Regions from separate parts of the Streptomyces sp. NPDC002742 genome, predicted to be linked through region 1. Evidence: riboswitches for the same ligand, from Rfam matches in the RefSeq annotation. Region 1 holds a riboswitch; each other region holds the start of a gene.

Region 1 (7,387 bases):
GACCCGGAGGCGGCGCTGCGTGCGGCGGCCCGGACGTACCGGGACGCGATCCGCGCGGCGGAGGGGGAGGGGGAGCCCGGCGGGGCCTGAGTCACGTCCCCGGGGCGCGGCCTGCCGGGTTGTGCCAGGCCGGTGGGGGGCGGTCGAGCAGCCACTGTGCCGCGCCCACCGGGCGGGGGCGGCTCTCTCCGGTCGGCGGCAGCAGGTCGTGGAAGACGCGGTCGGCCGGTGCGCCGAGGGAGGGAAGGGTCTCGCCGACCGCCTCGACGAGATCGGGCGGACCGGCTACGTAGACGTCGTGCCGGGTCCAGCCGGCCCGGTTGCCCAGCGCGGTGAGCAGCCGTTCGGTCGCCTGGGCCTTGGGACGGCCGGGCGCCGGGGTGATGAAGGTGACGGTGAGCTTGGGGAGCCTGGCCCGCAGGCGTTCGACGGCGGGCCGGTCGTAGAGGTACGCGATGTCCCGGGCGACGAGGAACAGGCGGGCCTCGTGGGCGGGTTCGAGCTGTTCCAGCAGGGCCTTCACCGGCGCCCAGCCGGTGCCTGCCGCGATGAGGGTGAGGGGCCGGTCGGCCGGCGTCCGCAGGGTGAGGCCGCCGCCGGGTGCGCCCAGCCGCAGTACGTCGCCCACGTGGGTCCGCCGGACGAGGGCCGTGGAGAGCGTGCCGTTCTCGACGCGGCTGATGTGCAGGTCGACGGTGCGGTCGGCGCGGGGCGCGTTGGCGAGGGAGTAGGGCCGCCAGACGCACGGCAGGTGGGGCACGCTGACGCTGACGTACTGGCCGGGGGAGTAGGTGAGCCGTTGCCGTGGCCGCAGGGTGAGGACGGTGAGGTCGTCGCCGTGCCGGGTGCGGGAGACGACCTCGGCGTCCCACCAGGGAGGCTCGCCCTGGTGCTGGGCCTCTCCCGCGCCCTGGAGCATGAGCTGGGCGATCGACCCGTACGCCTCGGACCAGGCCTTCTCGGCCTCGGCGCTCCAGGCCGAGCCCGCGACGACCGCGAACGCGGCGATCAGGCTCGCCCCCACGGCCGCGTAGTACTCCGGCTGGGTCAGGTACTTGCGGTGGTCGCGCCCGAGATCCCGTAGATACCTCGGCAGGTCCGGGTCGTCCAGTCCGTCCATGACGAACGTGAGGGCCGCGAAGAGCCGGTCCCGCTGCCGCTCCATGTCCTGCGGGAGGTCCGCCGGAAACAGCGCGCGGAGCTCCGGGTTGTGCCGGAAGAGATGCGAGTAGAAGTACTTGACCGCGAACTCGGCCCGTCTTTCCACGACCGCGAAGCTGGATCTGAGTATTTCGGGGTCCACTGCGTGAATGTAGGGAGGTGCCGAGAGGCCGAGTCAAACAGTCGGCCATGTCCGGACAGCCTGGGGCGAAGTGGGTGGGGGTGGCCTCCCGTCGTCGTCGTGCGCCCCGGGTGCCGCCCGTGGTGTGCCCCGGTCGCCGGTCGGCCGGGGGGTCCCCGCCTCCTGCGGATACGGTCGAGGAGTGACCGAGCACGAAGCCTCCCCCAGCGCCGCCCCGGAACTCTTCACCTGGGAGTTCGCCACCGATCCCTACCCGGCGTACGCCTGGCTCAGGGAGCACGCTCCCGTGCACCGCACGCGACTGCCCAGCGGTGTGGAGGCCTGGCTCGTCACGCGGTACGCCGACGCCAAGCAGACGCTCGCCGACCAGCGGCTGTCCAAGAATCCCGCGCACCACGACGAGCCCGCGCACGCGAAGGGCAGGACCGGGATCCCCGGGGAGCGCAAGGCGGAGCTGATGACGCATCTGCTGAACATCGACCCGCCGGACCACACCCGGCTGCGGCGGCTCGTCAGCAAGGCCTTCACTCCCCGGCGCGTCGCCGAATTCGCTCCGCGGGTGCAGGAGTTGACGGACCAGCTCATCGACGGCTTCGCGGCCAGGGGTTCGGCGGACCTCATTCACGAGTTCGCCTTCCCGCTCCCCATCTACGCGATCTGCGACCTGCTCGGCGTCCCGCGCGAGGACCAGGACGACTTCCGGGACTGGGCGGGGATGATGATCCGGCACGGCGGCGGGCCGCGGGGCGGGGTCGCCCGGTCCGTCAAGAAGATGCGCGGCTATCTCGCCGAGCTCATCCACCGCAAGCGCGAGGCGCTGACCGCGGAGCCCGCACCGGGCGAGGACCTCATCTCCGGGCTCATCCGCGCCTCCGACCACGGCGAGCACCTCACCGAGAACGAGGCCGCCGCCATGGCCTTCATCCTGCTCTTCGCCGGGTTCGAGACCACGGTCAATCTCATCGGGAACGGGATGCACGCCCTCCTCACCCACCCCGGGCAGCGGGATCGCCTGCAGGCCTCCCTGGCGGCCGGGGAGAGCGGGCTGCTGGAAACGGGCGTCGAGGAACTCCTGCGCTACGACGGACCCGTGGAGCTGGCCACCTGGCGGTTCGCGACCGAGGCCGTGCGGATCGGCGGGCAGGACATCGCGGCCGGCGACCCCGTGCTCGTGGTCCTCGCCGCCGCCGACCGCGACCCCGACCGGTTCGAGCAGCCGGACACGCTCGATCTCGCACGACGTGACCTTCAGCACTTGGGCTACGGCCACGGCATCCACTACTGCCTGGGAGCGCCGCTCGCCCGCCTGGAGGGGCAGACCGCGCTCGGCACGCTCCTCAACCGCCTTCCCGACCTCCGACTCGCCGGAGAATCAGCCGATTTGCGGTGGCGTGGGGGGCTCATTATGCGCGGATTGCGCACGCTTCCTGTGGAGTTCACCCCGGTCAAATAGTCCTTGATCGGTTCATCGGCGACCCTTCGGAACCCCTGTCGACGGAGTTCTTCCGAATACCGGAAAGGGCGCCCTTCCGGCTACCGGAACATGACGATCCATCAAAGCTGTGATCTTCACGTGATCTGTACTGCATCGACTTGTAACCAGCGACGGAGTGCGGCTACCTTCACCCATCAACGCGGCACCTGTGCTTCTTACTTCACGGGAAGCCGCGCTGCTCCCCCGTTGTCACGTGAAAGGCTTCCGCATGCTCTCCGGGAACGGCCGTCACCGTCGCCCTCATCAAGCCCCGGCATTCATCGTCGCCGCAGGGGTGACCGGATCGGCCATCGCCATCCCGTTGCTCGCCGCGGCGAGTGCGAGCGCGGCCGACGGAACCACCTGGGACCGCGTGGCGCAGTGCGAGAGCGGCGGCGCGTGGAGCGCCGACCAGGGCAACGGGTACTACGGCGGGCTCCAGCTGGGCCAGGACGACTGGGAGGCGTACGGGGGTCTCGACTACGCCCCGAGGGCCGACCAGGCCAGCCGCTCGCAGCAGATAGCCGTCGCGGAGAAGTTGCTCGACGACCGGGGGATCGCGGCCTGGCCGACCTGTGGACCGCTCTCCGGGCTCAGCGAGGGCTCGGCCGGGGTCCAGGTCGACACGGGTGTGGCCGACGGCTCGTCGGGCTCCGGGGCTGACGCCGGTTCATACAACTCATCCGGTTTGTCCACTTCACCCAGCTCATCCCCTTTGTCGGGCCTGATCGGTTCGGTCGACTCGGGTGACTCCGCGGGTGCGACCGACGGCACCGCGAAGCCCGACGCCTCGCCGAGCCCCAGCGCCTCGGCTCAAGCGAGCGACAAGAGTGACGAGTCGGGCAAGTCGGGGCAGAAGAGCGCCTCTTCGAACGCCTCCGACGCCGCGAGCGCCGGAACGGGGCGGCATCGCGGTGGAGACGCCGCGGAGAGCGCGACCGGCGGCCTTGCCGACGGCACCACGGGGCGGCACGCGTCGAGCGTCCCGAGCGCCCCGGGCGCCGACGTCGACAACTCGTACGCCGCGGACGGCAGCACGAATCTCTGGAACGTTTCCGACGTGCTCGGCCTCGAACACGGATGGGGCGACCTGGCCGCCGCGGACAGCCCGGCGGCCGACAGTGGTCCCGGCCTCGTCGTCCCTGGTCGGAGCATTGCCGTCGTCGCCGAAACGGTGCAGAACTAGCGGGAGTTCACGTCACGATTCGCTGTGGAATGTCCGGTTTGGTGCAAGTGAGACATGAGTCTCAGAAGCCCTGATCGTCTTTGAAATTCCGCCGATCGACTGCTTACGGTCGTCATCGCTCGCCACAGCGGGCCCCGACGGTCACAACGCCGAATCCTGCCAGCGGCCGTACGGGAACAGTCGTCGCGTCATGCGCCGTAGGCAGGAGCGGGGGACCCAAGGTAAGTGCCGGGACCGGGAGTTGAGAGACACCCGGGAACGGCTTGGGGTTAAGTCGCGTGCCGGACCTCCTGGAGACAGGACCGAAGGCGCGCGGCCGGGCAACTCAACCGGCCCGAACCCGACAGCTCACCTCGCAGGCGTCGGTGAGGGGATCACTCCATGCTGTTTTCCAGCAAGGGCAAGCACCGCCGCCCGAACAAGGCCACCCGCGTCGCCACGCTCGCCGGTGTCACCGGTGTCGCCATCGCCGCCCCGCTGATGGCCGCCGGCAACGCCTCCGCCGCCACCGCCTCCGAGTGGGACACCGTCGCCCAGTGCGAGGCCGGCGGCAACTGGTCGATCAACACCGGCAACGGCTACTACGGCGGTCTGCAGTTCTCCGCCTCCACCTGGGCCGCGTACGGCGGCACCGCCTACGCCTCGACCGCCGACCAGGCCTCGAAGTCGCAGCAGATCGCCATCGGCGAGAAGGTCCTCGCCGCGCAGGGCAAGGGCGCCTGGCCGACCTGCGGCACCGGCCTGTCGAGCGCCGCGTACAGCGGTGGCGCCTCGGCCCCGTCGGCCTCCTCCGGCTCCTCCTCCTCCTCCTCCTCCTCGTCGAGCGGCTCGCAGGGCGCCACCACCACCCGTACGACGGAGCAGCCCGCCTCCCGTTCCGCGGAGCGCCCGGCCGCCCAGAAGACCGTCACCACGCCGACCGGCAAGAAGGTCAAGAAGGGTGACGGCGAGTACAAGGTCGTCAAGGGTGACACCCTCAGCTCGATCGCTGAGAAGAAGCACGTCAAGGGCGGCTGGCAGAAGCTGTTCAAGCTGAACAAGGACATCGTCGCCGACGCCGACTTCATCTACCCGGGCCAGCAGCTGCACCTCCGCTGAGCGCGGACGCGCGCCGGCCCGACGGGGTCGCCTTCGGCGGAGGGCGACCGTGGTCCAGGCCGTGCGCAGCATCGCCCCGGCTGAACAGCAGCTCCCTCGCAGGCCGGGCCTTCGTGCCGAAGGCCTGGTGAGGGCCCCCGTCCCCACGGGCTCCCCGCTCCGGTGCTTGTTCCCCCGCATGCACCGGAGCGGGGTTTTTCTTTTCTTTTTTTGTTCCGTTCAGGAACAATATGTACTCTCACTTCTGCTCAAGGGGTGGTCGATCGGCTGGCCGATCCCCTCGGGCCGGATAGGCTCATCCCGCGGGGCTGCCAAGCCCCGCATACCCGCGTCACATCCCAGAAGGAGATGCTCGTGCCGTCCATCGACGTCGTCGTAGCCCGGGAAATCCTGGACTCCCGAGGCAACCCCACGGTCGAGGTCGAGGTCGGCCTCGACGACGGCAGCACGGGTCGTGCCGCCGTTCCGTCCGGCGCCTCCACCGGAGCGTTCGAGGCCATCGAGCTTCGCGACGGTGACCCCAACCGCTACCAGGGCAAGGGTGTCGAGAAGGCCGTCCTCGCCGTCATCGAGCAGATCGGCCCGGAGCTCGTCGGCTACGACGCCACCGAGCAGCGCCTGATCGACCAGGCGATGTTCGACCTGGACGCCACCGACAACAAGGGCTCGCTCGGCGCCAACGCCATCCTCGGCGTCTCGCTCGCCGTGGCGCACGCCGCTTCCGAGGCGTCCGACCTGCCGCTCTTCCGCTACCTGGGCGGCCCGAACGCGCACCTGCTGCCCGTTCCGATGATGAACATCCTGAACGGCGGGTCGCACGCCGACTCGAACGTGGACATCCAGGAGTTCATGATCGCCCCGATCGGCGCGGAGTCCTTCTCCGAGGCCCTGCGCTGGGGCACCGAGGTCTACCACACCCTCAAGTCCGTCCTGAAGTCCAAGGGCCTGTCCACCGGCCTCGGCGACGAGGGCGGCTTCGCCCCGAACCTGGACTCCAACCGCGCCGCGCTCGACCTCATCCTCGAGGCCATCAAGCAGGCCGGTTACGTCCCCGGCGAGCAGGTCGCGCTCGCGCTCGACGTCGCCGCGTCCGAGTTCTACAAGGACGGCAAGTACGAGTTCGAGGGCAAGTCCCGCTCGGCCGCCGAGATGACCGAGTACTACGAGGAGCTCGTGGCGGCCTACCCGCTCGTCTCCATCGAGGACCCGCTCTTCGAGGACGACTGGGCCGGCTGGAAGGTCCTCACCGACCGCCTCGGCGACAAGGTCCAGATCGTCGGCGACGACCTGTTCGTCACCAACCCGGAGCGCCTGGCCCGCGGCATCGAGGAGGGCACCGCCAACGCGCTGCTCGTCAAGGTGAACCAGATCGGTTCGCTGACCGAGACCCTGGACGCCGTCGAGCTCGCCCAGCGCAGCGGCTACAAGTGCATGATGTCCCACCGCTCCGGCGAGACCGAGGACGTCACCATCGCCGACCTGGCCGTCGCCACCAACTGCGGCCAGATCAAGACCGGCGCCCCGGCCCGCTCCGAGCGCGTCGCCAAGTACAACCAGCTGCTGCGCATCGAGGAGATCCTCGACGACGCCGCGGTGTACGCCGGCCGCTCGGCGTTCCCCCGCTTCAAGGACTGACCCCGCAAGGCTCAGGAAGCGTCGTCCGTACGTCCCCGCACCCGGTCCCGTACCGTGTGCGGGGACGTACGTGCGTGACGGGCCCCCCACCGGCGGGCCCACCGGCGGGCCAGAACTGGGGAGGCGGGACTCATGGCCGTGAAGGACCGGGACCGGTTCTCCACCTCGACCAGGCTGAAGCTGCTCGGCGAGCAGACGGCGGCCCGGGTCTACCGCTCCCAGACCAAACGGCAGGCCCGCCGCTCCCGGCTGACCGGCCGGGCCGCACTGCTCGCCCTGGTCCTGTGCTCCCTGATCGTCGCCCTCGCGTACCCGATGCGGCAGTACGTCTCCCAGCGCGCCCAGGTCGCCGACCTGGAGCGGCAGCGGGAGCAGGCCCGGCAACGGGTCGAGCAGCTGCGCGACCTCAAGGCGCGCTGGCAGGACGACGCGTACGCGAAGCAGCAGATCCGGGAGCGGCTGCACTACGTGATGCCGGGTGAGACCGGCTATGTGGTGATCGACCCGGACGCGGCGAAGCAGGCCCGCGCCGAACGGGGCACCGCCGACCGCCCCTGGTACACCAATGTCTGGGACGGCGTGGACAAGTCCGACGCCGCCGACCAGTGACGACCCATGAACTGACCAGAAAGACACGTGACTCACGGCATGGAAACGCCACCCCCCACCACCCCGCGCACCGAGCCCACCG
Region 2 (7,387 bases), on a different contig from region 1:
GGCGACGCACGGAGACGAGGTCCGTACGGGCGTCGGCGGGCAGCTCGGCCGCGGCCGCGGGCAGCTCGGCCGGAGCCGCCGGCGCCGCGGCCGCAGGCGCCTCGGCCGGAGCCGCGGAGGCCGAACCGCACACCCCGCCGCCCTCGTGGGACCCACAGCCGGCCTCGGCGTGCGATCCGCACCCCGCGCCACCGTGCGATCCGCACCCGTCCTCCGCACGCGATCCGCAGCCGCCGCCCGACGGCGCGCGGTGCTCCGGCAGCGTCACCTCGCCCGCGTTCTCCACCTCGAAACCGGCGTCCGCGATCATCTCCAGGTCGGCCTTGCCCGCCTGACCCTCACTGGTGAGGTAGTCACCGAGGAAGATCGAGTTGGCGAGGTGCAGGGCGATCGGCTGGAGGGTGCGCAGATGCACCTCGCGGCCGCCGGCGATACGGACCTCGGCGTCCGGACAGACGAACCGGACCATGGCGAGAATGCGCAGACAGCGTTGTGGGGTGAGGTTCCACTCCTTGGCGAGCGGGGTGCCCTCGAACGGGATCAGGAAGTTCACCGGAACGGAGTCGGGGTCGAGCTCGCGCAGGGCGTACACCACGTCGACGAGGTCCTCGTCCGACTCGCCCATGCCCGCGATCAGACCCGAGCACGCGGACAGCCCCGCCGCGTGCGCCTTCTGGACGGTGTCCACCCGGTCGGCGTACGTATGGGTGGTCGTGATCTCCCCGTACGTCCCCTCGGACGTGTTCAGGTTGTGGTTGTAGGCGTCCGCGCCCGCCGCGCGCAGCCGCTCGGCCTGGCCGTCGGAGAGCAGACCGAGGCACGCGCACACCTCGACGTTCTCGTTCTGGTCCTTGATCGCCTTGATGGTGTCGGAGACCCGGTCCACGTCACGGTCCGTCGGGCCGCGCCCGCTGGCCACCAGGCAGACCCGCTTGGCGCCCCCGGCCAGCCCGGCCGCCGCGGCCCGGGAGGCCTCGTCGGGCTTGAGCCAGCTGTACTTGAGAATCCCGGCCGTGGAGCCGAGGCGCTGCGAGCAGTACGAGCAGTCCTCCGGGCACAGGCCCGACTTCAGGTTGACGAGATAGTTCAGCTTCACCCGACGGCCGAACCAGTGGCGGCGTACCTTGCCGGCCGCGGCCACCACGTCCAGCACGTCGTCGTCGGAGGTGGCCAGTACGGCCAGTGCCTCTTCGCGGGTCGGCAGCTCGCGCCGAAGCCCCTTGTCCACCAGCGTGTTCAGCAGGTCCATGAGGTCCGATCCTGGACCATGCGACCGCTCTCGGCCAAGGAGAGTTTGCACAACAGAGACGGTTCGACGTGTGGGTATTGCCACATCTCGGGCCGCCGGAGCGACCGCTAGGGTCTGTTCACTGCCTACAAAACACCGCCACCGCACTGGCAGCGAGCCCCGGAGGACACATGGCGTTCGGCTGGATCGACGAGCAGGCCGAGGCGCGCCGCAGGGCCGGACTCGTGCGTACGTTGCGCCCGCGTCCCGCCGACTCGCCGCTCCTCGATCTCGCGAGCAACGACTACCTCGGGCTCGCCCGCCATCCGGAGGTCACCGAGGGCGCGGCCCGTGCCGCGCGCACCTGGGGCGGCGGCGCGACGGGCTCCCGGCTCGTGACCGGCACCACCGAACTGCACGGCGAGCTGGAACGCGAGCTGGCCGATTTCTGCGGCTTCGAGTCCGCTCTCGTCCTGTCCTCGGGCTACGCGGCCAACCTCGCCGCCGTCACCGCGCTCGCACCGCACGGCTCGCTGGTCGTCTCGGACGCGGGCAACCACGCCTCCCTGATCGACGGCTGCAGGCTGGCCCGCGGCACCACACAGGTGGTCGGTCACGCGGACCCCGACGGAGTGCGCAAGGCGCTCGGCACCCACGACGGACCCGCCGTCACCGTCTCCGACACGGTCTTCTCGGTGGACGGCGACGCTGCACCGCTTCGCGAACTCGCCCTCGCCTGCCGGGAGTTCAACGCCGGACTGATCGTCGACGACGCGCACGGACTCGGCGTCCTGGGCGACGGCGGCAGGGGCGCACCGCACGCGGCGGGGCTCGCGGGGGACCCGGACGTCGTCGTGACGCTCACGCTGTCGAAGTCGCTCGGCAGCCAGGGCGGCGCCGTCCTCGGCCCGGCGGCGGTCATCGACCACCTGGTCAACACGGCGCGCACCTTCATCTTCGACACCGGTCTGGCGCCGGCGGCGGCGGGCGCGGCGCTCGCGGCGCTGCGGTTGCTGCGCCGTGAACCTCAGCGGGCGGCGCGGGCGCGCGAGGTGGCCACGGCGCTGCACACCCGGCTGACGGCGGAGGGTCTCTCCGCGGTACGACCGGACGCCGCGGTCGTCTCCGTGCGGGCACCGTCCCCCGAACGGGCGGTGCGATGGGCGGCCGACTGCCGCGAGGCGGGCCTCGCTGTCGGCTGTTTCCGTCCCCCGTCGGTGCCCGACGGTGTTTCGCGGCTGCGGCTGACGGCCCGCGCGGACCTCACCGAGGAGCAGATCGAGTACGCGGTGGACGTGATCAGCCGGAACCGGTGAACCGGTGAGGTGATCGACCGGTGAACCGGTGGAGCGGTGAACCCATGGAGCGATGGTGGGTTCGATAAGTGAACCGGTGGAGCGGCGAACCGTGCGGGGTCAGTTCAGACCGGTGATGAACTCCTCCCAGACGTCGGGAGCGAACATCAGGGCCGGGCCCGCCGTGTTCTTGGAATCGCGCACGGCGACCATTCCGGACCAGCGCCCGGAGCTCGGGCGCGCCGTCTCGACGCAGTTGTTCATTCCCGTACTGCGGCTGCTGCGCAGCCATCGCGCGTCGTGCAGTGAAGTGCTGGAGGGTACGTACCGAGGCATTGCAGACATGAGGTGCCTCCTTACGCGCCGTCACCTATCCCGGCGATGTAGTCCAACGAGTCCTCGGGCGAAAGGGCGTGGAACTGAAGGGCGTTGAAGGCCTCGGCGTAGGCCTGGAGGTCTTCTTTCCGTTCGAGATAGAGGCTACTCGTCAAGTGGTCGAGAACAACCACATCCAGATCAGTTGTGTTCGGAAATGAGAAGATAACGAAAGGGCCGGTGACTCCGATGTGTGCCCCGGCGGCGAACGGCAGTACCTGGAGCCGCACTTGAGGCAGGACGGCGGCCTCTCTCAGGCGGCGCAGTTGGCGCGCCATGACATCGGGTCCGCCGACCTCCCGCCGTAACACCGCTTCGTCGAGGACGGCGGACAGTTCCAGCGGCGGGTCCGAACGCAGCACGTCCTGCCGGGCCAGGCGCACTTCGACCAAGGCGTCGAGCTTGCTCTCCTCCAGTCCGTCCACGGCGGCCCGCGTCACCGCGCGGGCGTACTCCGGCGTCTGCAGCAGCCCGGGTACGACCGAGGTCTCCAACGTGCGCATTCCACTGGCTCCCGACTCCAGACTGATGAAGTCGCGGTACGTCGGGGGGAGAACCCCGCGGTACGCGTGCCACCAGTGGTGGCGGCCGTTGCCCTCGGACCCCGCCAGCACGACGAGGAGCTCGCGCAGTTCCGGATCCTCGACGCCGTAGGCGTTCAACAGGCGTTCCACATCGGCCGGTTTCACCCCGCTGGTGCCGGTTTCGATGCGGCTCACCTTCGACTGGTGCCAGCCGAGGAGGTGGGCCGCCTCACCGCTCGTGAGACCCGAGCCCGCGCGCAGCGCGCGCAGTTCGGCACCGAGCTTGCGGCGGCGAACCGCGGGACCGTGCTGCATGGTTGTTCTCCTTACTCCTTCCAAGTCGCCCGAATACGCTCTGCCGACGCAGAGTTCACCGCATCGAGCGACAGATATATGCATTACTCGGTGGATCGCACCCGCGACCGGCCCGGTAATGGCAGTCTGGCGCAAGCACCAGTCCGGGACCGTACTCGAACCAACCGCTCGGTGTCGGGCTCCGGTCCCGTGGGAAAGGGACGACGTCGCCATGGCAGATCACCAGGAAGCATCCGTCACGCTGCCGAGCGAACCGGTCTCGGTTTCCGTGGCCCGTAAATTCGTGGCCGAAGTGCTGGCCGAATGGGGCTTGCCGCGCGACTGCGAAGTCGCCGAGACCGTCCGCCTGATCGTGTCCGAACTGGCCACCAACGCCGTCCAGCACACGTTCGGGCAGTCGCCCACCTTCACGGTCGGCGTGCGTCTGGAGCGCGAGGAGCACCTGCGCATCGGCGTCACCGACAGCCATCCGCGTTTCCCGAAACGGCTGCCCGCGGCCGTCCAGCAGGACAACGGCCGCGGCATGGTGATCATCCGCTGGCTGACCGCGGAACGCGGCGGCAGACTGACCGTCCTGCCGACCCGGGAGGGCGGCAAGACCGTCTCCATCGAACTCCCGTGGACGGTACCGGTCCAGCCGGTGCCGTCCGGGGGGCCTCAAGAGCCTTGAGTGCTGTCGTCCGGGCAGCCGGTCCGGGCGGGCAGGCCGTGCGGAGGAGCCGGCGGATCGTGCGGATGAGCCGTTCGGGCAGGCCGCTCGTACACGGCGCTCGGCGCTCGCTGCTCGTACGGGTCGAGCGGACAGGTCCTGGACGTGTCCTGGACCGTCCTGGACGGTCCAGGACGTCCGGTCGGTTGCCGGGCCGGTGCTGTCCGGCCGGCCCGGCGGGCGGCAGCCGCGGAACCGCACGCGAGGAGGCGGCCGGGAGCCGTCACCGGCACCGGTTTCCTCGACCAGGACCGGTGCGTGTGGTTCCCGGCGGTCGCGCTGCTCGCGGACCGGCTCGGCCGGTGGCTGCGCGGGCCGCGTGCCGCGTGCCGCACGCGCCGTGGAGGGGGTCACGGGCGGCGTCCTCACCGTTCCGGGGCTCGTCCTGGGGCTGGAGCCTCTGAGGAGCTGAGACGGCGCTGCACCAGCCGGGGCAGCAGGCTCCACAGCGCCAGACAGACGGCCAGGGTGCCCGCCCCCGCGGCGATTCCCGCGGCGCGCCCCAGCGTCACGTCCACGACGAGCAGCACCGAACCGCTGAACGCCGCCGCGAGGACGTACAGACCGATGGTGGCGAGCCGCGAGGAGACCCGCACGATGGTGGGTTTGGCGTTGTGCTGGAACAGCGACCGGTGCAGTGCCGCGGGGGCCGTGAAAAGGGCGGCGGCCAGCACCGCCAGCAGCAGGGTGACCACGTAGGTCGCACGCTGCACGGTGTCCAGGGAGGGGAAACGCTGGGTGAAGGCGAGCGTCAGCAGGAAGGCGAAGAGGATCTGCACCCCGGTCTGGGTGACGCGCAACTCCTGGAGCAGCTCGGCGAAGTTGCGGTCCGCCCGTTCGAGGGGCGTCTCGTCGCGGCCGGACGTCCGCGTCCTCGGGGACGGGTCGCTTCGCGCGGACGTCTCGTTGCGGGACGGGCGGGACGGGCGGGACGGGCGGGACGGGTCGGCGGTCATGGGGAGCGAGTAACCACTCCGGCCCGTGTTGCACATGATCCACGCGCTGCGTGCCCCTGGGGGCGGTGGCACGCGCGTGCCACCGCCCCCAGGGTGAGGTCAGCTGACCCTGCCGTACCAGACGCTTCTCGTCCAGATCTTCTGGAGCTTCACCACTTCCCCGGTCTTCGGGGAGTGCCAGATCTTTCCCTTCCCGGCGTAGATGCCGACGTGGTACACGTTCCGGCCCGAGTGGAAGAACACGAGGTCACCGGCCTTGCGGTGCGAGGCCGAGACATGGTGCGTCTTGTTGTACTGCGCCGCGGCCGTACGAGGCAGCTTCTTGCCCGCCTTCTTGTACGAGTAGAGCGTGAGCCCGGAGCAGTCGAAGCGGTGCGGCCCCGCGGCGCCCCACTGGTACGGGGAGCCGTGCTTCGACGCCGCGACCTGGAGTGCCCTCGTCGCGGGGGTGGCCGCCTCGGCGTCGGGCGCGACGCCGGGGACCACGAGGCTGCCGCCCACGGCGGCAAGAGTGAGCGCCGAGGCCGTACCGGCCCGGGTCCACAGCGACGGGACACGATTGAGCGCAGTCATGCGCAACCCTTCGTCAGCCGCCTGTGAAGGATGACCTGTCGGATTCGGGCTGGCGAAGTTGCCCGGCCGCAGCTGCGGCTTCACCCCAAGGACCGCCCGGAACTGTTCCGGCGACCCGTCGTGCTGGGTCCTCCACTCCTGCCGATGCACATCTGTCGACCGGTCATCCGGGCGGCGGCAGGACTCGGCGTCCGCCCGGACCGCCCCGCCGTTGTGGCGGGGGCTTGTCGTCGGAAGGGATCTTCACTCATGAGTGTCGGAAATCCGAGCGGAACCGGCGTTTTGTGGGCTTACTCACCACTCACCCGTTCGGGTGGACACCCCTCTGTTCGAGGGGGTGTTGGGGACATCGACGAGGCCCGCACCTGCGGTGAAGGGCTCCATCCCGCCTTTCCGCTCCGCGTGTTGCGCAACTCGGAGGGGTCGCAGAAAGGATCGTTCAATACGCCATCAGGGGGTACACCATCCGGTCCGTTTGAGTCCTGGCCGGACACCGCGCAGCCGCGGCGCGTGCCGGCTCCTGGGTGGGGGTCCGTCAACTGCCCGACTCGGGCGCCACGGTGACCCGGGCCGCCCGCCGCTCTCCGTCGAGGACCCGCAGCGCCTGAGCCAGCGTCGGGGCGTGCAGCTCGCTCTCGCCCCGCTGGTGCATCAGTGTGAGAGCGTCCCGCAGGGCCGCCGCTTTGCCGACCAGTGCCTGAGCCGCCCTCAGGCCGCGGTAGGTGTCCCCGGGACGGGACGGGTTGATACGGCCGACCAGGTCGACCACGTCGAGGTAGCGGTCGATCAGCTCGGCCTCGGCGCGGGTCAGGGCCGGCAGCGGCGGCAGGTCCGGGATCATCGGCCGCTCACCTCGCGCCGTGCGTCTGGAGCGAGGCCCTGCGGCTCGCGACGATCCGGTCGATCAGCCCGTAGGCCAGCGCCGCCGGAGCGTCGAAGATCTTGTCGCGCTCGATGTCCGTGGCGACCTGCTCCGGGCTCTGTCCCGTGTGCCCTACGAGCATCTCCTCGAGGATCCCGCGGGTGCGCAGCAACTCCTCGGCCTGGATGACCAGATCGCTCGTCTGCCCCTGGACCGGCTCCGGGACCGACGGCTGGTGGAGCAGGACGCGCGCTCCCGGCAGGGCCAGCCGCTTGCCCGGAGTGCCGGCGGCCAGCAGGACGGCCGCGGCCGACGCCGCCTGGCCGAGGCAGATCGTCTCGACGTCGCAGGTGACGAACCGCATCGTGTCGTAGATCGCGGTCATCGCGCTGAAGGAGCCGCCCGGAGAGTTGATGTAGAGCGAGATGTCCTGCTCGGGCGCCTCGTGTTCGAGGTACATGAACTGCGCCGTCACGTCGTTCGCCGAGGTGTCGTCGATCGGCGTCCCGAGGAACACGATCCGCTCGCTGAGCAGCTTCGAGTACGGATC
Region 3 (7,387 bases), on a different contig from region 1:
GGACGGACAGGTCACGGGTGGCGGGCTGGAGTTCCTCGTCCTGGACGAGGACGGTCGCATCGAGGCCGACTATCAGTTCGTCGACTGAGGCCGGCCACAGTCGACGAACTGACCCTGCCGGTCCTGACCGGGCCCAGCCGGACCGATCGGACCGATCGGACAGCCGGGCTCCGGGCTCCCGGCTCCCGGCTCCCGGCTCCCGGCTCCCGGCTCCCGGCTCCCGGCTCCCGGCTCCCGGCTCCCGGCTCCCGGCTCCCGGCTCCCGGCTCCCGGCGGGATCGTCGGTCCTGCCCCGCGGGAGCGTCAACTCCTGTCGGGCCCCTTCCCGAAGTGCTGTGTAGGGTTGCCGCGTGGCGAGAGTGCGGTTGAGCGTGGCGGAGCGGCGTGAGGAGTTGCTGCGGGCCGCCGTCGAACAGATCGAGGCGCGGGGTGTGGCCGCGGTACGGATCGCCGACGTGGCCTCGTCCCTCGGCGTGAGCAACGCGCTGGTGCTGTACCACTTCTCGACGAAGGAGAAGCTGGTCGCCGCCGCTTTCACCTACGCGGCCGAGGACGACCTCGCCCATCTGCGCAAGCTGCTCGGCCGCCGTACGACGGCATTGCGACGCCTTCGGACCGCCGTGCGCTGGTACGCCCCGACAGGGCAGGCGAAGGGCTGGCGCCTGTGGATCGAGGGCTGGGCGGTCGCCCTGCGCGAGCCCGCGCTGCGCGAGGTCACCCGCGATCTCGACAGGCAGTGGAAGGCCGCGATGACCGAGGTGATCGCGGAGGGCGTGGCCGCGGGCGAGTTCCACTGCCCGGACCCCACGAGCGCGGCACTCAGACTGACGGCGCTCCTGGACGGACTGGCCGTCCAGATGACGGCGTACTCGGGAGCCGTTTCACGGGCGCGGACCCAGGAGTGGGCGGACGAGGCCCTCGCCCGTGAACTGGGCCTTGAGCGCGAGGCGTTGATGGCGGCGGTGCGCTAGCACGCCTGCTGGGCCCGGCGCTGCGCCGCGCGGCGCTGCCCCGACGGCGAGCACGGCCGAGACCCGGAGGGGGAGGGTTCGAACCCGAACCGCCCCGGACGCCGGTGCGGGTCCCGGCCGCTCGACCCGGCCGGGACCCGCGCCGTCCGTGGTGCCTTGACCGGGTCGGTCCCGGCTCAGGCCACCGACTCGATGCGCATCTTGATGTCGTCCGGTGACAGGGTTCCCTTGGCCGCCACGTGATCGCCCGAGGACTCCCCGCGCAGTCGCCGTCCGATCCACGGCACCAGATATTCGCGCGCCCACTGGATGTTGTCGCGGCGCATCTCCAGCGTGCCGCGCGGCGGGAGGGGCGGCCAGGGCTGGTCCGGGTCGGCGGGTACGTCGAGGCCGAGTACCTGTCCGGCACGGAGCGCCACCCGGGTGTGCCCCTCGGGCGAGAGGTGCAGTCGGTCTCCGTCCCAGGCGCGGCGGTCCTGGATCGTCTTCAGGGACCAGAGGTCGAGGACGGGACAGCCGTAGCGGTCCGCGATGGCCCGCACATGTCCGTTGTAGGTGGCGATCTTGCCGCGCAGATGCTTGAGCACGGGCACGTCACGTGTGTCGAAGCCGGTGGTCACCATGACCGTGCCGACGGCGGAGGTGAGATCGGAGATCGCGCGCTCGAAGCGCTCCGCGACCTCGTCGGGGTCGGTGCCCGGGCGGATGATGTCGTTGCCGCCCGCGCAGAACGAGACCAGGTCGGGGCCGAGCTCCTTGGCCTTCAGGAGCTGGGACTCGACGATCTGGTCGAGCAGTTTGCCGCGCACGGCGAGATTGGTGTAGTTGAAATCGCCTTCGGGTCGCCGGTCGGCGAGAAGTACCGCGAACCGGTCGGCCCAGCCGACGAACGCCCCGTCGGGCCCAGGGTCGCCGACGCCCTCGGTGAAGCTGTCCCCCACCGCCACGTACGACCCGATCACTGATCTGTCGTCACTCTTCGAATCGTCTGCCACATCGACCCATAATTCACCTCTGGATGTGAGCTACGCGACCGTAGGGAAGGGTTGACGGACGGTGAGATAAGCCACTCGCCAAGCGTTGGTCAACTCTGGAATAAGACCCGGAACACGGACGTTGAAGGAGCGATCACCCACGGGCCGGGAAATCACGGGAAATCACCGGGCAGCGGTCAGGCGCCTGGTTCGACAGTGGCCGGGTGCCTCACACCGGGAACACCGAAGGCCGGACCCCGGGATCGTGGGTCCGGCCTTCGGAGGCTGTCCTGCCGTCAGGAGCAGGGTGAGCGTCTGGAGCTCAGGGTGAGGCGTCAGCCGACGGCGACACCGTGCGAGCGAAGGTACGCGACCGGGTCGACGTCGGAGCCGTAGTCCGGCGTGGTGCGGATCTCGAAGTGCAGGTGAGGTCCGGTGACGTTGCCGGTCGCGCCGGAGAGGCCGATCTGCTGGCCCTCGGTCACGGTCTGCCCCGCCGAGACGGACAGGGACGACATGTGGGCGTACTGGGAGTACTTGCCGTCGGCGTGCTGGATGACGACCTGGTTGCCGTAGGCGCCGCCCCAGCCCGCGGAGACGACGGTGCCCGCGGCTATGGACTTGATCGTGGTACCGGTGGGAACCACGAAGTCCACGCCCGTGTGGTAGCCGCTGGACCACATGCTGCCCGGCACCTTGTAGCCGGTGCCGACGGAGCTGCTCTCGACCGGCAGGGTGTAGCCGGAACCGCTGCCGGCGGAAGCGCTGTCGGGGGCAGCGGTGTCGGGGGCCGGGGTCGCCTGGTCGGTCTTGGGCGCCGGGGCCGTCGTGCGGGTCGCCGTGTGCGTGGCCGTGTGCGTGACCGTGTGAGTGGCGCCGACGAAAGCGGCCTTCTTGCCGAGCGACAGCTTCAGACCGGGGTGGATCAGCGACGGGTCACCGCCGATGGCGGAGCGGTTGTCGGAGTAGATCTTCTTCCAGCCGCCGCTGACGTTGTGCTCGTCGGCGATCTTCGAGAGATAGTCGCCGGACTTCACCGCGTACGTCTTCGTCGTGGCGGCCTTCCCGGCGACGGGAGCGGCGGTGGCGGCCTTCTCGACGTGCTGCGCGACGGCGGCGGCCGGGGTCGCGGCGTGCGCGCCGGTGGCTCCCATCAGCGGCAGCGCGAGTGCGGCGCCACCGGTTCCGGCCACGGCGATCGAGCGGGTGAAACGGAGGGACTTGGGACGGCGGTGCTTACCCTTCGCGGGCATGACGTTTTCCTCTCCGGCGCCTGCGGGGTGAGCTGTCGGGTGCGGGCTGGAGATGCCCGGCCACGCTGCTGCGTGGCTGTACCCCTAGCCTGTTCCGGAGACCGGACCAGGCGCGGAACCTGTGGGTCCCCCGCTCCTGCCATGTACGGGTGAGTGTGCGGATTCCGGACGGCGGCAGGATTGGGCGTCCGTCCGGATTGAGGCAGAACGTAGGCGAGATGAGAGCGCGTCGACAACTACGCGCTTCTCCCGTTCGTCCACCTTTCTTGATCCATGCGGAAATTGCCGTCACCCTCTGTGGAATGACGATCTTTCGGGCATCCCAACCCGCCGGGAAATGCGGGCGGGTTGGAATTCGAGGACGGCAACGCATCGTCACGAATATGACGCTCCTCACGCGACTCGACCCAGGCTGCTTCATTCCAGGGCCAGTTGTAACGAAGGCGCCAATTAGGGACAGAACAGCCAGATGCGGCGCAGGCGGATAATCATCACATCTGGATTCCAAGGTGGGTCGACTCGCAAAAACGGCACGCCCCAATGCCGCATCTCGCAACAATTCACCCCGGCATACACGCGCGACCGGAGGCGGCGGGCGACCGGTGAACACATTCGAACACGTGTACACATAAAGCGTCGCCGTCAAGGCCGTATCTCCTGAGACGAGACGCCTGTGGACAACTCATTGCCTCAGGAACCCATGTCGTATCGTCGAGAGCGCCAGCCGGACACAACTGCCGACGAGCGACGCCGAGTCCACCAGGCGACGCCGACGGCCGAATGGGAGGAGCCCCCGTGACGCAGCAGGTCCCGTCGACCGAGCCCGAGCTCGGCGGAGTGCGCAACTTCCGCGACGTGGGCGGCCTGCCCACCGCGGACGGCCGACGAGTGCGCTACGGGCACCTGTTCCGCAGCGGCCACCTCGCGCACGCCACGGAGGAGGACGTCGCGTTCCTCGACTCCCTGGGACTCCACACGATCTTCGACTTCCGTAATGCCGCGGACCAGAAACTGGAGGGCCCGGACGTCGAACTGCCGGGCGTACGGAACGTGAACCTCCCGCTGACCGACCCGGCGGCCGGCGGCGAGTTCTGGAAGATGGTCCGCGAGGGCGATCTCGACCAGCTGCGGGGGCTCCTCGGCGACGGCAAGGCAGCGAACCGCATGATCAACTCCTACCGCGCGATCATCAAGGAGCGCACGGCCGAGCACTCCCAGGTGCTGCACGCGCTGGCCGAGGACAGCGCGCCCGCCCTGATGCACTGCGCGGCCGGCAAGGACCGCGCCGGACTGTCCATCGCGATCACCCTCCTCGCCCTCGGCGTCGAGCGCGACGCGATCGTGGCCGACTACCTGGAGTCGAACGCCGCGCACCGCCGCTACAAGGTGCACCGCAGCAACACCTCGGCCGCCGCGTACTCCCCGGAGGTGATGGAACTGCTCAGCCCCCTGTTCGACGCGCGCGCCGAGTACCTGACAGCCGCGTTCGAGACGATCGAGGAGACCTGGGGCAGCGTCGACGCCTACCTGGAGCAAGGACTGGGGATGACGCCGGAGCTCCGGGAGCGTCTGCGCGAGCGGCTGCTGGACTGAGCCGCTCGCCCGGTCTGCGGTTCTACTGGTTGTGCGCGCCCAGCGTGAAGAGCAGATAGATGAAGGCCGCGAAGAGGTGGCCGACGGCGACGTAGATGATCAGCCGCACCCACAGGGCGCGGGGGAACTTCTCCTCCATGGAGCGGCTGCGGGGTTCCGTGGGTTCGGTCATGACGTCTCTCCCGAGGTGGGGTGGCCCGTCGCAGGACCGAGGCACAGCGCGGCGACGGGGCTCTGCAGCAGGGTGTGTACGAAAAGAAGCTCGGCTCCGTCGCGTTCGGCGGCGGCGATGCGGTGCGGGGTCAGCGAGTCGAAGTGGGCGCTGTCCCCCGGCGCGAGCGTGTGCGCGGTGTCCCCGAGGCGCAGCCTGAGCCGCCCCTGGAGGACGTACAGCCACTCCTCGCCCGGGTGGACGCGCACGATGTCACCCTGCGAGCCGTAGGGGACGTGCACGCGCAGCGCCTGCATACCGCGGCCCGCGGCACCGGCCTGCCAGTAGGTCCAGCCGCCCGCCGGGGCCGCTTCCATGTCGGCGGCCCGGACGATCGCGTCACGGTCGGCGACCGTCTCGCCGAGCAGTTCGGAGACCGTCGTACCGTAGACACGGGCCAGCGTGAGCAGCATCGGCAGCGAGGGCTGGCGCTGCCCGGTCTCCAGTCGGGAGAGATGCGCGGGCGAGAGTCCGGCGGCGCGGGCGGCGGCCTCCAGCGTGAGGGAGGCGCCGCGGCGCAGCGCGCGGAGCTGGGGCGCCACGGCGCGCAGCTCGGCGGACGGCTCTTCGACCGCCCCTGGATCGGCAGGGCTCATATGACCATTGACCCCGATGATTGCCTCTGGGGCAATTTTCTTGCCCCAGAGGCAAAGAGTCCCGCGGTGCCGGGGTCTCAGCGGTTCGCGACCGCCTGTTTCACCAGCGTCTTCCCGAAGTCCCACATCAGCCCGCCGCCGCCGTGCGCGTCCTCCATCACCGCGGTGAAGGCGTCCACGAACCGGTCGACGTCCCTCTCGTCGATGACCAGCGGCGGGATCAGCTTGATCACCTCCAGATGGTCGCCGGAGACCTGGGTGAGGATGCGGTGCCGCTGGAGCAGCGGGACGACGACCATCTGCGCGAACAGGCCCTTGCGCGCGGCCTGCAGCATGGTCCAGCGGCCGCGCAGCTTGAGCGACGTGGGCCGGCCGAACTCGATTCCGATCATCAGACCCCGGCCGCGTACGTCGCTGAGCAGCTCGTACCGGTCGACCAGGGCCGCCAGCCGGGACTTCAGCCGTTCTCCGGTGATCCGCGCGTTGGCGACGATCTGCTCGTTCTCCATCACGGAGAGCACCGCGAGCCCCGCCGCCATGGCCTGGGCGTTGGACCCGAAGCTCGCCGAGTGCACGAGGACCCGGTCCATGGAGGAGTAGACCTTCTTGAAGATCCAGTCCTTGCCGAGGGTCGCGCCGACCGGCACATAGCCGCCGGAGAGCGCCTTGGCCACGCACACCAGGTCCGGTTCGACACCTTCCTCGTGCTGGTAGGCGTAGAAGTCGCCGGTGCGGCCGAGGCCGGTCTGCACCTCGTCGGCGATGAGCAGGGCCTTGTGCTTGTGCAGCAATTCCTGGGCGGCGCGCAGATATCCGGGCGGGGACTCGTGGACGCCCTTGCCCTGGATCGGCTCCACGATCAGCGCGGCGACGTCACCCTTCTTCAACTCCCTCGCCAGGGCGTCGAGATCACCGAGGGCCACGGCCGTGTCGGGCAGCAGTGGTGCGAAGCCGTCGCGGAAGCCGTCCTCGCCGTTCACGGACAGGGAGCCGGTGGTCAGACCGTGGAAGGCGTGGGAGCAGTACAGGATCCGCGGCCTGCCGGTGGCGTACCGGGCGAACTTCAGCGCCGTCTCGACCGCCTCCGTGCCGCTGTTGCCGAAGAACACCCGGTCCAGGTGCGGGGAATGGGTGAGCAGTCGCTCCGCGAGCAGGCCGGGCAGCGGCTGGCAGTCGAAGCGGGTGAGGTCGGCGAGCGAGGCGTCGAGGACGTCGTGCAGTGCCTGCCGGACGACGGGGTGGTGGCGGCCGAGGCCCATCACCCCGAACCCGGCGAGCATGTCCAGGTAGTCGTCGCCGTCGGCGTCCCAGAAGTGCGCGCCCTCGGCCCGCTCGTACACCTTGTCGAAGCCGATGGTGTGCAGCATGCGCGGGAGCTGGTGGTTCAGGTACTTCGTGTGCAGCTCGTAGCGCTCGGCTCCGCGCTCGGCGAGGAGTGCGCCGAGGTCGAACTCCCCCTTCTCCGCAGGGTCGGTCATTCCTGTTTCTCCTTGGACGACTCGTGCTCGGCCGGCTGGTCCGCGGCCTTCGACAGCTCGTACGCGGCCTTGGCCCGCTCAGCCTTGATGGCCAGGCCCGCGCTGATCCGCCCGGCGATCTCCACGGGCGTGAGCCCGATGTCGGCCAGCACCTCGGCCCGCTTGGCATGCGCGAGGAACTGCTCCGGGATGCCGAACCGCCGTACGGGCACGTCGACTTCGGCGTCCCCGAGAGCGAGGGCGACGGCCGCGCCGACGCCGGAGGCCCGGCTGTTGTCCTCGACGACGGCGACGAGCCGGTGCCCGGCGGC

Evidence for each region. Region 1 has a riboswitch for cyclic di-AMP ahead of ACFYW8_RS32025 (transglycosylase family protein). Riboswitches for the same ligand answer to the same signal wherever they lie in the genome.
Region 2: another riboswitch for cyclic di-AMP. It lies ahead of ACFYW8_RS21245 (C40 family peptidase); the one in region 1 lies ahead of ACFYW8_RS32025 (transglycosylase family protein).
Region 3: another riboswitch for cyclic di-AMP. It lies ahead of ACFYW8_RS25220 (peptidoglycan DD-metalloendopeptidase family protein); the one in region 1 lies ahead of ACFYW8_RS32025 (transglycosylase family protein).

The regions. Positions count from the first base shown of each region.
Region 1 covers NZ_JBIAQF010000022.1:15,803-23,189, reverse strand. Annotated here, with positions in the region: gene ACFYW8_RS32045 (nucleoside triphosphate pyrophosphohydrolase) at 1-90, shown strand, start outside; gene ACFYW8_RS32040 (globin domain-containing protein) at 92-1,303, opposite strand; gene ACFYW8_RS32035 (cytochrome P450) at 1,485-2,756, shown strand; gene ACFYW8_RS32030 (transglycosylase family protein) at 3,073-3,963, shown strand; cyclic di-AMP (ydaO/yuaA leader) riboswitch at 4,147-4,340, shown strand; gene ACFYW8_RS32025 (transglycosylase family protein) at 4,345-5,061, shown strand; gene eno (phosphopyruvate hydratase) at 5,410-6,696, shown strand; gene ACFYW8_RS32015 (septum formation initiator family protein) at 6,829-7,305, shown strand; gene ACFYW8_RS32010 (DUF501 domain-containing protein) at 7,345-7,387, shown strand, end outside.
Region 2 covers NZ_JBIAQF010000011.1:121,621-129,007, forward strand. Annotated here, with positions in the region: gene bioB (biotin synthase BioB) at 1-1,249, opposite strand, end outside; gene ACFYW8_RS21215 (8-amino-7-oxononanoate synthase) at 1,420-2,544, shown strand; gene ACFYW8_RS21220 (DUF397 domain-containing protein) at 2,644-2,868, opposite strand; gene ACFYW8_RS21225 (helix-turn-helix transcriptional regulator) at 2,880-3,737, opposite strand; gene ACFYW8_RS21230 (ATP-binding protein) at 3,949-4,407, shown strand; partial or broken gene ACFYW8_RS21235 (LysE family translocator) at 4,705-4,858, shown strand; gene ACFYW8_RS21240 (DUF6328 family protein) at 4,812-5,402, opposite strand; gene ACFYW8_RS21245 (C40 family peptidase) at 5,502-5,975, opposite strand; cyclic di-AMP (ydaO/yuaA leader) riboswitch at 5,978-6,143, opposite strand; gene ACFYW8_RS21250 (hypothetical protein) at 6,511-6,816, opposite strand; gene ACFYW8_RS21255 (ATP-dependent Clp protease proteolytic subunit) at 6,824-7,387, opposite strand, start outside.
Region 3 covers NZ_JBIAQF010000014.1:66,938-74,324, forward strand. Annotated here, with positions in the region: gene ACFYW8_RS25205 (hypothetical protein) at 1-88, shown strand, start outside; gene ACFYW8_RS25210 (TetR family transcriptional regulator C-terminal domain-containing protein) at 351-971, shown strand; gene ACFYW8_RS25215 (SGNH/GDSL hydrolase family protein) at 1,148-1,933, opposite strand; gene ACFYW8_RS25220 (peptidoglycan DD-metalloendopeptidase family protein) at 2,281-3,198, opposite strand; cyclic di-AMP (ydaO/yuaA leader) riboswitch at 3,203-3,360, opposite strand; gene ACFYW8_RS25225 (tyrosine-protein phosphatase) at 3,994-4,791, shown strand; gene ACFYW8_RS25230 (DUF6126 family protein) at 4,814-4,930, opposite strand; gene ACFYW8_RS25235 (helix-turn-helix domain-containing protein) at 4,960-5,598, opposite strand; gene ACFYW8_RS25240 (aspartate aminotransferase family protein) at 5,676-7,076, opposite strand; gene dxs (1-deoxy-D-xylulose-5-phosphate synthase) at 7,073-7,387, opposite strand, start outside.